DNA from 3 places in the Clostridium sp. 1001283B150225_161107_B6 genome. Region 3 is predicted to be linked to each of the others. Evidence: riboswitches for the same ligand, from Rfam matches in the RefSeq annotation. Region 3 holds a riboswitch; each other region holds the start of a gene.
What was found. A riboswitch is a leader RNA that binds a small molecule or an ion and turns the genes downstream of it on or off. The one in region 3 is predicted to bind glycine.
Positions count from the first base shown of each region.

Region 1: another riboswitch for glycine. It lies ahead of gcvT (glycine cleavage system aminomethyltransferase GcvT); the one in region 3 lies ahead of I2H39_RS16670 (PTS sugar transporter subunit IIC).
Region 2: another riboswitch for glycine. It lies ahead of glyA (serine hydroxymethyltransferase); the one in region 3 lies ahead of I2H39_RS16670 (PTS sugar transporter subunit IIC).

Region 1 covers NZ_JADNMD010000009.1:147,754-151,874, forward strand. The annotation lists tRNA gene I2H39_RS19620 (tRNA-Arg) at 274-350, opposite strand; gene I2H39_RS19625 (DUF3881 family protein) at 615-1,505, opposite strand; glycine riboswitch at 1,802-1,946, shown strand; gene gcvT (glycine cleavage system aminomethyltransferase GcvT) at 2,085-3,191, shown strand; gene gcvH (glycine cleavage system protein GcvH) at 3,263-3,643, shown strand; gene gcvPA (aminomethyl-transferring glycine dehydrogenase subunit GcvPA) at 3,730-4,121, shown strand, end outside.
Region 2 covers NZ_JADNMD010000019.1:43,319-47,439, forward strand. The annotation lists gene I2H39_RS27655 (LysR family transcriptional regulator) at 1-260, opposite strand, end outside; gene I2H39_RS27660 (M20/M25/M40 family metallo-hydrolase) at 294-569, shown strand; gene I2H39_RS29370 (hypothetical protein) at 618-824, opposite strand; gene I2H39_RS27665 (MFS transporter) at 843-1,433, shown strand; glycine riboswitch at 1,625-1,705, shown strand; gene glyA (serine hydroxymethyltransferase) at 1,984-3,231, shown strand; gene gcvT (glycine cleavage system aminomethyltransferase GcvT) at 3,319-4,121, shown strand, end outside.
Region 3 covers NZ_JADNMD010000007.1:32,240-36,360, reverse strand. The annotation lists gene ahpC (alkyl hydroperoxide reductase subunit C) at 1-482, opposite strand, end outside; gene I2H39_RS16670 (PTS sugar transporter subunit IIC) at 773-1,801, opposite strand; glycine riboswitch at 2,093-2,174, opposite strand; gene I2H39_RS16665 (heavy metal translocating P-type ATPase) at 2,415-4,121, opposite strand, start outside.

The DNA of each region.
Region 1 (4,121 bases), on a different contig from region 3:
ACACTTTTTTTGTTAGCAAGGTTCTGAAAGCATTTTTGAGCGATGTTAGCAAATTCGCGATTTTGTTTGCAACTTCCTCTAATTTCTGCTAACAAATGTTTGCAAGTTCCTTTGGTAAAAATCGAACCTCTGACTTACCGCCTTTCTTAGCAAAAGGCCAAATCTCGTTAGCAAATGTTAGCAAACCAAGGTTTTTTGCAAAAAAGCCACAAAAGCCGCAGAAATAAGAAAAGCCGAAAACCCTGATAAATCAAAGGTTTTCGGCGTGTTTGCTGGCGTCCCTGGCGGGATTCGAACCCACGGCCTTTCGCTTAGGAGGCGAACGCTCTATCCTGCTGAGCTACAGAGACTTATATTAAATTGAGACTGGCAACGATCACTTTTCCCCGTAAGGCAGCTGGTAGAGCACAACCTTAGGAGGCGGACGCTCTATCCTGCTGAGCTACAGAAACACAAATATAAGGCGGGCCGTATGATACTCATGCGGTCCGCCTTATATGATAACCTATGTGTTAAAAAAAATCAAGTCCTATTTTTAAATAAACATCCTCAATTCACCCTGGGACGCCTTGAACCAATATCCGGGAATATCCAATCCATATTCCGTCCCGCGCTTAAAACAGCACCGTGCCCTGCATCCACACCTGCCCCTTAAAGCGCCGCCCAATCCTGGGTTCGCCCAGCAGGTCCTGTTTGTTGACGGCCACATGGAAAACCATGTCGTTGCAGTCCAGCTTCAGGTCATATATCTCTTCCTTGGTAATCCGGTTGGCAATCGTATTGATTTGTGTGATTTCCCCTATGACGGAGTACTGGTCGCACTCTATGCCGCAGGGCATGAAACAGGTTTCTATGATGGAGTATACATCCTCATGGGCAATCCGTCTGGAAACCATGGAGTAGAGGTCGATATCCTCGATGGTCAGGGTCTCAATGGCATCCTCGTCGCCGTGCTTGGCTGCCTCCAGGAGGCTGCTGCGTTTTTGGGCGGCCTGCCGGGAATCCTCGGCCTGTTTTTCCGTTTTATTCACAGGCAGCAGCACCTTTCCCTGAACAGCCAGGCCCGTAAGGGCAGCACCCTTTGGCTGGACAGGCTGACGGGCTTTGCGGCGCATCCTGTACTCCATGGAATTCTCCATGTAGAAAATCAGGGATATGCCCACCCTGTATTCATCAAGAAGGCCTGCATAAGTTTCACGCTCCGTGTGACGCTGGATGGAACATTCTGCCTCTGAACTTACATCCTGGTTTTTGACATAGGGAAAATAATATTCACGGCTGAACGTACCCTTGGGACTCATCTCCCCTATCATGGCAACTCCCATACCGGGAGCCACTTCTGCGCGCAGCTCACAGAGGCGGCTGCCCTCCTGTTCTGCCAGGTGGCCGGTCATCTCCGCTTCCTTTACCAGGCGTTTTAAAAGCTTCGCCATATCCTGTTTTTTCTGGTACATACTGAATCCTACTGTCCGCATAAACTTATGCATCTTGTCACCTTCTTTCATTTGAGATTTTGCTCAGTTAAAACCGTACTCATACAAGAATGAGGCCAAAGGAACCCCTTCGCCTCATCACCTTTGCTCATTATATACTACTTCATAGGAGATTACCAGTATTTTTTCTAAATAAACCGTAAAATATTCGTGAAAATAAGTTTGGAAAATAAGGCGAAAAATGCGATTAATGTGTTAAAATTTAAACACCTTTTAGCTATTGACTGAAAATCCCGGCTGTGTTAGTATGGGATTAGCACAAGGCAAGCCGGTGGGAATTGCGTTTGCGGACAATTTTATATCATCGGAAGATGGATTCGGGAGAGACTGACAGCCATGGGCGGAAGATAGAGGAGATGCGGGAAACTGCATATCCACGTATATTCAGACACCCAGGGGGCAGCGCCGAAGGGGAAGCGGAAAACTCTCAGGCAAAAGGACCGGATACCGGACGATACTCTGGAGAGCATAGCACCGAAGAAGCCAAATCTTTCAGGTCCAAGGACAGAGCGCATGAACATCTTTTGTTCGTGCGCTTTCATAATCTTATATTGTTAAGGACCAGACAATTTCATGAAGGAGGTAGTGATTATGGGCACAGAAGCAACAGGGGAGGTTTTGTTAAAAACACCTCTCTACGACACACACGTAAAGTATAAGGGCAAGATTGTACCTTTTGCAGGGTATCTTCTGCCGGTACAGTACGATAAGGGTGTCATCGAGGAGCATATGGCAGTACGCACCAAGTGCGGTCTTTTCGACGTGTCGCACATGGGGGAAGTGATTTGCAAGGGACCGGACGCGCTTAAGAATCTGAACATGCTTCTCACCAATGACTATACGGTCATGGCAGAGGGCCAGGCCAGGTACAGCCCCATGTGCAATGAACAGGGCGGCGTGGTGGATGACCTGATTGTCTATAAGGTCAGGGATGACTGCTATTTTATCGTGGTCAATGCATCCAACAAGGATAAGGACTATGCATGGATGAAGGCCCATCAGTCGGGGGATGTTGTATTTGATGACATTTCCTCCCAGGTGGCGCAGCTGGCCCTGCAGGGACCAAAGGCAATGGATGTGCTTAAGAAGGTGGCTAGGGAGGAGGACATTCCTGAGAAATATTATACCTGCCTTTTTGACCGCATGGTGGGCGGCATGAAATGCATTATATCCAAGACCGGTTACACGGGGGAGGATGGAGTGGAGATTTATCTGGCACCGGAGGATGCTCCTAAGATGTGGGAACTGCTCTTGGAGGCAGGAAAGGACGAGGGACTGATTCCATGCGGTTTAGGCGCCAGGGATACCCTGAGACTGGAAGCCGGCATGCCTTTATACGGTCATGAGATGGATGATACCATTTCTCCCAAGGAAGCAGGGCTGGGAATTTTTGTGAAGATGGATAAGGATGATTTCATCGGAAAACAGGCCATCCAGGACAAGGGACCTCTGACCAGAAAACGTGTGGGATTAAAGGTAACCGGACGGGGCATCATCCGGGAGCACCAGCCTGTTTACATAGGGGAACAGCAGGTGGGTATGACCACCTCCGGCACACACTGCCCGTTCCTGGGATATCCGGCAGCCATGGCCCTGGTTGACATAGGATTCAAGGAGCCGGGAACCGCACTGGAAGTGGATGTAAGGGGACGACGCGTGGCTGCAGAGGTGGTGAAGCTGCCATTTTATAAACGGTAACGGTACAGCAGATATAAAAAGTATGATTTATAAATATAATAAAGAACAGCATGTTCAAGGAGGTATTAAGAATGAATTTTCCAGAAGATTTAAAGTATGCGAAGTCACATGAGTGGGTAAAGACCCTGGAGGACGGCACTGTTTTAGTGGGACTGTCAGATTATGCACAGGACGCTCTCGGGGATTTGGTATTCGTAAACCTGCCCGAGGCAGGAGACGAGGTGACAGAGGGAGAGTCGTTTGCAGATGTGGAGTCCGTAAAGGCTGTTTCGGATGTGTATTCACCGGTCAGCGGCACGGTGGCAGAGGTCAACGAGGGTCTGCTGGACGCTCCGGAATCCATCAATGAGGCGCCTTATGAGGCGTGGTTCATGAAGGTGGAGAATGTAACCGGCACAGCGCAGCTGATGAGCGCGGCAGAGTATGAGGAGTATGTGAAGACCCTGGATTAATTGGAATACGGATTAGCCCGGAACAGAGATTTATTAAATTAAGACGGGGAAGGTATTCCATCCCATGAGAGGTGAGGTGAGATTATATGGGAAGTTATGTACCAGGTACGAAGCAGGAGCAGCAGGATATGCTTCGTGAAATTGGGTTTGCCAGCTTTGAGGAGATGTTCTCCCATATACCGGATGAGGTAATGCTGAAGGAAGGGGTCAATATCCCTTCAGGACTCAGCGAGCAGGCAGTTAAGAGCAGGATGGAGGACATAGCCGGTAAGAATGTTGTGTTCCGCCATATTTTCAGAGGTGCAGGAGCTTATAACCATTACATACCTGCCATTGTTTCAAGTGTAACGTCAAAAGAGGAGTTTGTCACAGCCTATACGCCTTATCAGGCGGAAATCAGCCAGGGCATCCTCCAGTCCATATTTGAGTATCAGACCATGCTCTGTGAGCTTACAGGCATGGATGCCTCCAACGCATC
Region 2 (4,121 bases), on a different contig from region 3:
TTGGATACGAAATAGGTGGAAATCTCCAGCGGCTGTACTGACTCATCCCAGGACAGCTGTTTTAGCTTTTCGTATTCATTCAGTATGATGCGGGCGCTGTCCATGAATTTTATTCCTTTTTCTGTCAGCAGGATTCCGTTATGGCTGCGCTTAAATAGCTGGCAGCCCAGTTCCTCCTCCAGATTCTTGAGAACTCCGCTTAAATAGGGCTGGGAGACCAGCAGCTTTCTGGAGAAGTAGTCATAAAACTGACAAAACACAGCATGGCCTGTCTGAAGGAAAGGGGTAGAAAAATGTATAGAGAATTATTGGAAGAGGCAATTAAGGAGCTGGAGCCGGAGATAAAGGCAGTCTGCGCTTATCATGTAATGGGCTCTGAGGACTTTGCCTATATATCCCGGGAGATACCCTCCAGCTATATGTGTATTGGAGCCGGTATTGAGGATGTCTCAAAGCGGTATGTGGAGCACAATCCCAAGGTGAGATTCCATGAGCCGGCCCTGGTTAAAGGCGCGGCTATCTATGCCGGAACAGCCATGAGATGGCTGGAACTGCATGGCAACCAGTAGGACATACATATAGAGGGAGGGTAATATAGCGGAAAAGAAAGGTTTTTTTTACGGTTGGCTTATACTGCTGACCTGCATCCTGATAATGGGGCTGGGGTACGCGCCCCTGGTGAGCTGCGCCAGCCTGTTCACAAAGCCGGTGACAAAGGACCTGGGATTTACCAGAAGCGCATATGCTCTGGTCAGTACCATTGCAGCCCTGATGATGGCGTTTATGTCGCCGTTCATCGGAAAAATCATGTCAAAGCCATACATGCACAAGGCGCTGGTGGTATGTATGCTCGGAAACTGTCTGGCTTACTGCTGTTATTCCTTTGCCAGCACCCGGCCGCTGTCATGGACGCCGGATATGCCACGACCACAGCGGCCTCCATTGCATCCCTGTACCTGTTTATTGCCATTCCAGGAAAACTCATACTGGGACATATTTATGACAGGTATGGAGTGAAGGCAGTCATACTGTTTGGGAATGCCATATTTTTTCTCTCAGTTATTTGTTTGATATTTATTAAACACCAGCCCTTCCTGTATCTGATGGCAATTTTGTTTGGATTCGGAACCTGTATAGGAACCGTAAGCGCGCCGGTCATTACCAGCGGAATCTTCGGCACAAAGCATTATGCGGAAATCTATGGATTCCTGAGTCTGTTCCCCAGCGTGGGATATGCCATCGGCGGCCCTCTGATTGCATCAGCCTATGATTTGACAGGATCCTACAATATTGCGTGGATGATTGTGGCAGCCCTGGCCATAGTCATGACCCTATCCCTTTTGTACTCCTACAGGGTCAGCCGCATGTGCATAAAGGAGCAGGAAACGGCTGTTCGTATGGGGAAAGCAGGCGGGGAAACAGCCTTGTCCTAAGCTCATAGTCAGACAAAAAAACAGGGGACATGGAACAGGGATAAGATGAAAAACACAGCAGATTGACGGTAAAATGCGTTAAAAATTAAACACATTTTACCTATTGACTGAAAATATTAAGTGTGATACTATGACATTAGCACAAAGCAGGACCAGAAGAAATGCTTTTGTTGACAATTTTATATAATCGGATGATGGATTCGGGAGAGACTGCTCAGGCAGCGCCGAAGGGGAAGCGAAGAACTCTCAGGCAAAAGAACCGGATACTGGACGAAACTCTGGAAAGCGACAGCACCGACGAAGCCAAATCTTTCAGGTACAAAGACAGAGCGCATGAACAAATTTTTGTTCGTGCGCTTTTTTTGATATCCGGACCGCGGATGTATCCGGCGGACTTCAAAAAAGCGCACGGTACGAAAGGGGAGGTGGTATGGTTTCGGAGGCAGAGCCATCCGGCATCATCCGGCGTCAAGGGATGATACCGGGAAACGGTGTGGAGCAGGGCATGTTGATAAGCCCATGATGAAAAATAAAAGGAGGATATGAACCAATGGTTGAACAGGTAATGGATTTTATTGAGGGATATGATAAGGAGATAGGGGAGGCGGTCAAGGCAGAGTGCGGACGCCAGAGAAGGAACCTGGAACTGATTGCTTCTGAGAACATTGTATCGGAGCCGGTGATGGCTGCCATGGGCACGGTTCTCACCAACAAATATGCGGAAGGATATGCGGGAAAACGCTATTACGGCGGATGCGAGTTTGTGGACGTGGTGGAGACCATTGCCATTGAACGGGCAAAGAAGCTGTTTGGATGCGACTATGTAAATGTACAGCCTCATTCCGGAGCCCAGGCCAACATGGCGGTGTTTGTGGCCATGCTGAAACCGGGCGACACGGTTATGGGCATGAACCTGGACCACGGCGGCCATCTGACACACGGAAGCCCTGTTAACTTCTCCGGCCTGTATTTCAACATTGTGCCTTACGGCGTCAATGAGGAGGGTTACATAGATTATGACAAGCTGGAAGAGACAGCAGTTGCCTCCAAGCCTAAGTTAATCATTGCAGGCGCCAGCGCCTACTGCAGGACCATTGATTTTAAGCGGTTCAGGGAAGTGGCCGACAAGGTGGGCGCTTACCTGATGGTGGATATGGCCCACATTGCCGGACTGGTTGCGGCAGGCCTTCATCCAAGTCCCATCCCATATGCGGATGTGGTGACCACCACCACCCACAAAACCCTGAGAGGCCCAAGGGGAGGCATGATACTGGCAAACCAGGCAGCGGCAGATAAATTTAATTTCAATAAGGCCATTTTCCCGGGAATCCAGGGCGGACCTCTGGAGCATGTCATTGCGGCCAAGGCAGTCTGCTTCGGAGAGGCATTAAAACCGGAGTTCAAGGCATACCAGGAACAGGTCATCAGAAATGCGGCAGCCCTGGCAGCAGCCCTTAAGGAGCAGGGCTTCAACATCCTGACCGGGGGAACGGATAACCATCTGATGCTTGTGGACCTGAGGGGAATGGATGTATCGGGCAAGGAACTTCAGAACCGCTGCGACCAGGTATACATCACCCTGAATAAGAACACGGTTCCAAACGACCCCAGAAGTCCTTTTGTCACCTCCGGCGTGCGCATCGGGACACCGGCAGTCACCTCCAGGGGGCTGAAGGAAGAGGATATGGAAAAGATTGCCCAGTGCATCTGGCTGGCAGCCACTGATTTTGAAGCCAAGGCTGATTACATCAGGGGAGAGGTTGATAAAATCTGCGGCAAATATCCGCTGTACCGGTAATCAGGAAGGTAACTATAAAGTGAAGCAAAACCGTTGGAAGCGGTTGCAGGGCAACCGTAAAAACATGGAGAAAAAGGAGCAGAGAGTATGGAATTAAAGACACCGCTGTATGACATGCATGTAAAGTATAAGGGAAAGATTGTACCGTTCGCAGGCTACCTTCTTCCGGTCCAGTATGAAACGGGAGTGATTGCGGAGCACATGGCAGTGCGTGAGCAGTGCGGCCTTTTCGATGTATCCCACATGGGCGAGATTCTGTTAAGCGGACCGGATGCCCTTAAGAATGTAAATATGCTGCTGACCAATGATTATACGGTCATGGAAGACGGAACAGCCAGATACAGCCCCATGTGCAATGAGGCGGGCGGCGTGGTGGATGACCTGATTGTCTATAAAATAAAGGACAACAGCTACTTCATCGTTGTCAATGCATCCAACAAGGATAAGGATTACCAGTGGATGAAGGACCATGTGTCAGGAGATGTGGAGCTGAAGGACATATCCGACCAGGTGGGACAGCTGGCCCTTCAGGGCCCCAAAGCCCTGGATGTGCTTAAAAAGGTGGTGGAGCCGGATGATATCCCGGATAAGTACTACACCTTCAGAAAGGACTGCCGCATAGACGGCATCCCCTGCATCATTTCCAAAACAGGATATACCGGAGAGGACGGGGTGGAAATTTACATGGCAGGAGAAGATGCTCCCAGACTGTGGGAGCTGCTGCTGGAAGCTGGCAGGGAGGAAGGACTGATTCCGTGCGGCCTGGGAGCCAGGGATACCCTCCGTCTGGAGGCCTCCATGCCCCTCTACGGCCATGAGATGGACGATACCATTACGCCAAAGGAAGCAGGACTGGGCATCTTTGTCAAAATGGACAAGGAGGACTTCAT
Region 3 (4,121 bases):
TGTTCTGCCACAAACTGGGATGCCTGGACACGTCTGAACAACTCGTCCGCATTCCTGCCCACATTGCCTGCAATAACCTCGTAGGCCACAATCTTACCTTCCGGATTCACAATGAAGCTTCCTCTTTCAGCCATTCCGTCCGCCTCTATCATCACGTCAAAATCCCTGGCCAGTCTGCCCGTGGGGTCTGCCAGCATGGGGTAATTGATTTTCCGGATGGTCTTGGATGCATCGTGCCATGCCTTGTGGACAAAATGGCTGTCGCAGGACACGCTGTATATCTCGCAGCCGGCTGTTTTAAAATCCTCATACTTATCAGCCAGGTCCTCCAGCTCAGTGGGGCACACAAAGGTAAAATCCGCCGGATAGAAAAAGAATACGGCCCACTTGCCTAATACGTCTGATTTCTTTACTTCCCTGAACGCTCCGCCTGCATAGGCCTGTACTGTAAAATCGCTGATTTCTTTTCCAATTAATGACATATTGTTTCCTCCTGTTATTTATGATAGTTTTTAGGTGTTCTCCCGCTGTTCTTCTCTGATAATCTTGCTGATAACCCGGCAAACCATTCAGGTTACAGCGGTTTGGTTTATATTGGTATTTAAGTGCCGCTCCTTTATTAGTTTTAACTAACTTAGTTATATTTTACCAAATCACCGGCTGTTTGTCAAGAAACAATATTAATAATAATTATTAATATTGTTTCTTTTGTAACATGAGCAAAAAAACAGCCGGACAAGTTTCCTCATCCGGCTGTTCCCGCCCTTCCTTATTACTCATCAAATGAATTAATGACTGATAATTCCGGCTTCATATCATATTTCTTCTTGAAAGCAATGGCTCCCACAACGCCTGCCAGGGTGCCGCTGATACCGGCCAGCAGCAGTGCCATCAGTACCTTTAACGGCGGATTGAAGGCAAAGGGCGCCAGCAGTCCCGGTATGGGAGAAGCGGTTCCCGGGGCATTGTTGATGATGCCCAGGAATGCGGCGGCTACTCCCGCAAAGCCTCCCCCGAAGAAATTGGAACAGTAAATCGGTATGGGATGCTTTGTAATAATATGCGCCTGTGTCAATGGCTCCATCATAACAGCTGCTACGTTGCTGTTATCCCCGAAGTGGAGCATTTTAAAGATAACGCCGTTGGTAAAGGAACCGCCGAAGCAGGCAATGGCTGCAATGCCCATGGGCAGTCCCGTGAGTCCCAGCATGGCGGTGAGGGCCATGGAACTGAGGGGCGACGTACAAATCATCTTGATGACGCCTCCCAGCAGAAGTCCCATAAGAATGGGGGACTGCTCGGTAGCTGCCGTAATCATGCCGCCGATGTGAGCCAGGGCTGCATTTACAGCCGGATCCACCAGGAAAGCAATGAATCTGGCAATGGGCGCAATCAAGAGGGCTCCCAGCACGGAATCCAGGCCCGGCGGAAGGTGCTTCTCAATAAACGGTGCAAGAAAGCCAATTGCATATCCTGCGATGAATCCCGGAAGAATGCCGTATCCCCCCAATGCAACGCCTCCAACTACCGCAAACACAGGATTCACACCCATGCCAATCGGTACCATGATTGCCGCTGCCACACCGCCCATATTGCCCGATATGGTACCAGTCTCTCCAAGAAATGCCAGGTGAAGCAAATCTCCGGATATGTACCTGTGGACAGCCTCCACCAGGAAAGTTGCAACTGCTGCATTGGCCATTCCCGACATGGCCGCTGAACCTTTGGGTGCCTTCATGCTGAAAAGTGAGAATGCTGCCAGCGTCAATAATAGTAATCCTAACCCCGTAATAATTGTCATAAATCTACGTTCCTCCTGTTTTTTGCTCTCCGCAGATATCCCTTGGCCGCTTCCCACCACAGACCGCCGTTACCGCTGTGATAGCTCTTAAGCTAAGGTATATCCTTGGTAGAGTTTTCGCAATGCAGGTAACGAAGAAGTCCCCAAAATTGCAAAAAAACAGAGACAGACATAAACATAGCGTAGATGTCTGCCTCTGTCCTTTCACCTGAAAGTTTCCCTGACGCGGTTGCTGCTATGCCGCAGGTTGCTTCATCGGTATTCACAATTTAGTGACCTTCTCCAGAGTCCCGTCCGAATTCGATTCTTTTGCCTGAGAGTTTGCGCATCCCCTTCGGCGTTACCTGACGGTAAGCTCTCCCGAATTCATCAACCGGTCTGTCATTAACTTTGTTTATATTTTAACATCAAACATAGAAAAAAGCAATAGAATTATGTTCAGTTCATTTCTTTTTCACAAAAATCCGCATGTGTTTTTATGCACTTGGCACAAAATAGTCCATAAAAAATGACAGAAAATAAACGGATGTCCATTTACTCTCTGCCATTCTTAAATTAATTGTAAAATATAGGAAGGGGGATTTTATTTTTTCTCCGTATACGCCCCGAAAAATCAGTCCAGAAGATTGGTCATGCTCTTTAAGCTGACGGCCAGCGTGGAGGTGTTATGGAGCATGGCTGACGTGGCCGGGGTTATGACGCCTCCCACTCCCAGAAGAATAAGGCCCAGGTTAAAACCGATGACAAACCGGTAGTTCCGGTCAATCCGGTCCATAAGTCCCCGGCTGATGGCCCTCAGTGTCACCAGCTGGAACAGGTTATCCTCGGAGATGGTGATATCTGCTATCTCCCTGGCAATCTCAGCCCCCTCGCTGATGGCAATTCCAGCGTCGGCAGCCGACAGGGCCGGCGAATCATTGATTCCATCGCCAATCATAATAACCCTGCGGCCCTTTCTCTTTTCTTCCTCCACAAACCTGGCCTTGTCCTCAGGAAGGACTTCTGAATCGTATTCATCCACTCCCACACGCCTGGCAATGGCGGCAGCCGTGCGTTCGCTGTCCCCTGTCATCATAACAATCTTGGTTATATCCTGCCTGTGAAGGGCGGCAATGACAGCATCCGCCTCATCCCTCAGCGGGTCCTCAATGCAGATTACAGCTGCCAGGTTTCCTCCGATGGCAAGGTAGAGATGGGAATATTCCGCGGGCAGGCTGTCAAACTCATCCCTTTTATCCTCCGGTATCCTGCATCCCTCATCCTCAAATACAAAGTGATAGCTTCCTATCACCACCCTCTCATCGCCCACATAGGTGGCTATGCCATGGGCCACCATATAATCCACCCTGGAATGCATCTCCTTGTGAACCAGCCCCCGTTTCACCGCCTCATGGACAACCGCGTTGGCCATGGAGTGGGGAAAATGCTCCTCCAGGCAGGCCGCAATCCGCAGCAGCTCATCCTTCTTCATGCCGTTGAATACCACCACATCCGCCACCTGGGGCCTGGCCTTTGTCAGGGTTCCTGTCTTGTCAAAGACAATGGTGTCCGCAGCAGCCACTGCCTCCATGTATTTGCCGCCCTTTACCGTAATATGGTAGCTGCTGGCCTCCCGCATGGCCGAGAGCACGGAAAGGGGCATGGCCAGCTTCAGCGCGCAGGAGAAGTCCACCATCAGAATAGACAGGGCCTTGGTCACATTGCGCGTCAGAAGCCACGTCAGGGCGGTTCCGCCCAGGCTCCAGGGGACTAAGGCGTCAGCCAGGGTGGCTGCCTTGCCTTCTGCCGTGGACTTAAGCTGCTCCGACTCCTCAATCATGGTCACAATACGCTCAAACCGGGTGTCGCCTGCCGCCTTTTTGACCCGGAGGGTAATCTCCCCCTCCTCAACGGCTGTCCCTGCATACACATAGGAACCCTCTTCCTTCCTGACAGCTACGGACTCCCCTGTCATGGACGCCTGGTTCACCATGGCATCCCCCGAGGCAACCACACCGTCCAGAGGGATGACATTCCCCATGTGGACCGTTACCAGGTCTCCCTCCCGGATTTTTGAAACAGGGACCAGGACCTCTGTTCCGTCCACATTCTGCCATACCCTGGAAATATTCAGGGACATGCTCCTGGCAAGGTCGCCCACAGACTTTTTGCGGGTCCATTCCTCCAGAAGCTCCCCGATTCCCAGGAGAAACATGACCGAACCAGCTGTGTCAAAATCCCTTCTCAGCACAGAGACGGCAATGGCTGTGGCGTCCAGCACCTCCACCTCCAGCTTTCCCCTGAGCAGGCACCGGATTCCCTTCATCAGATACCGGAGGGT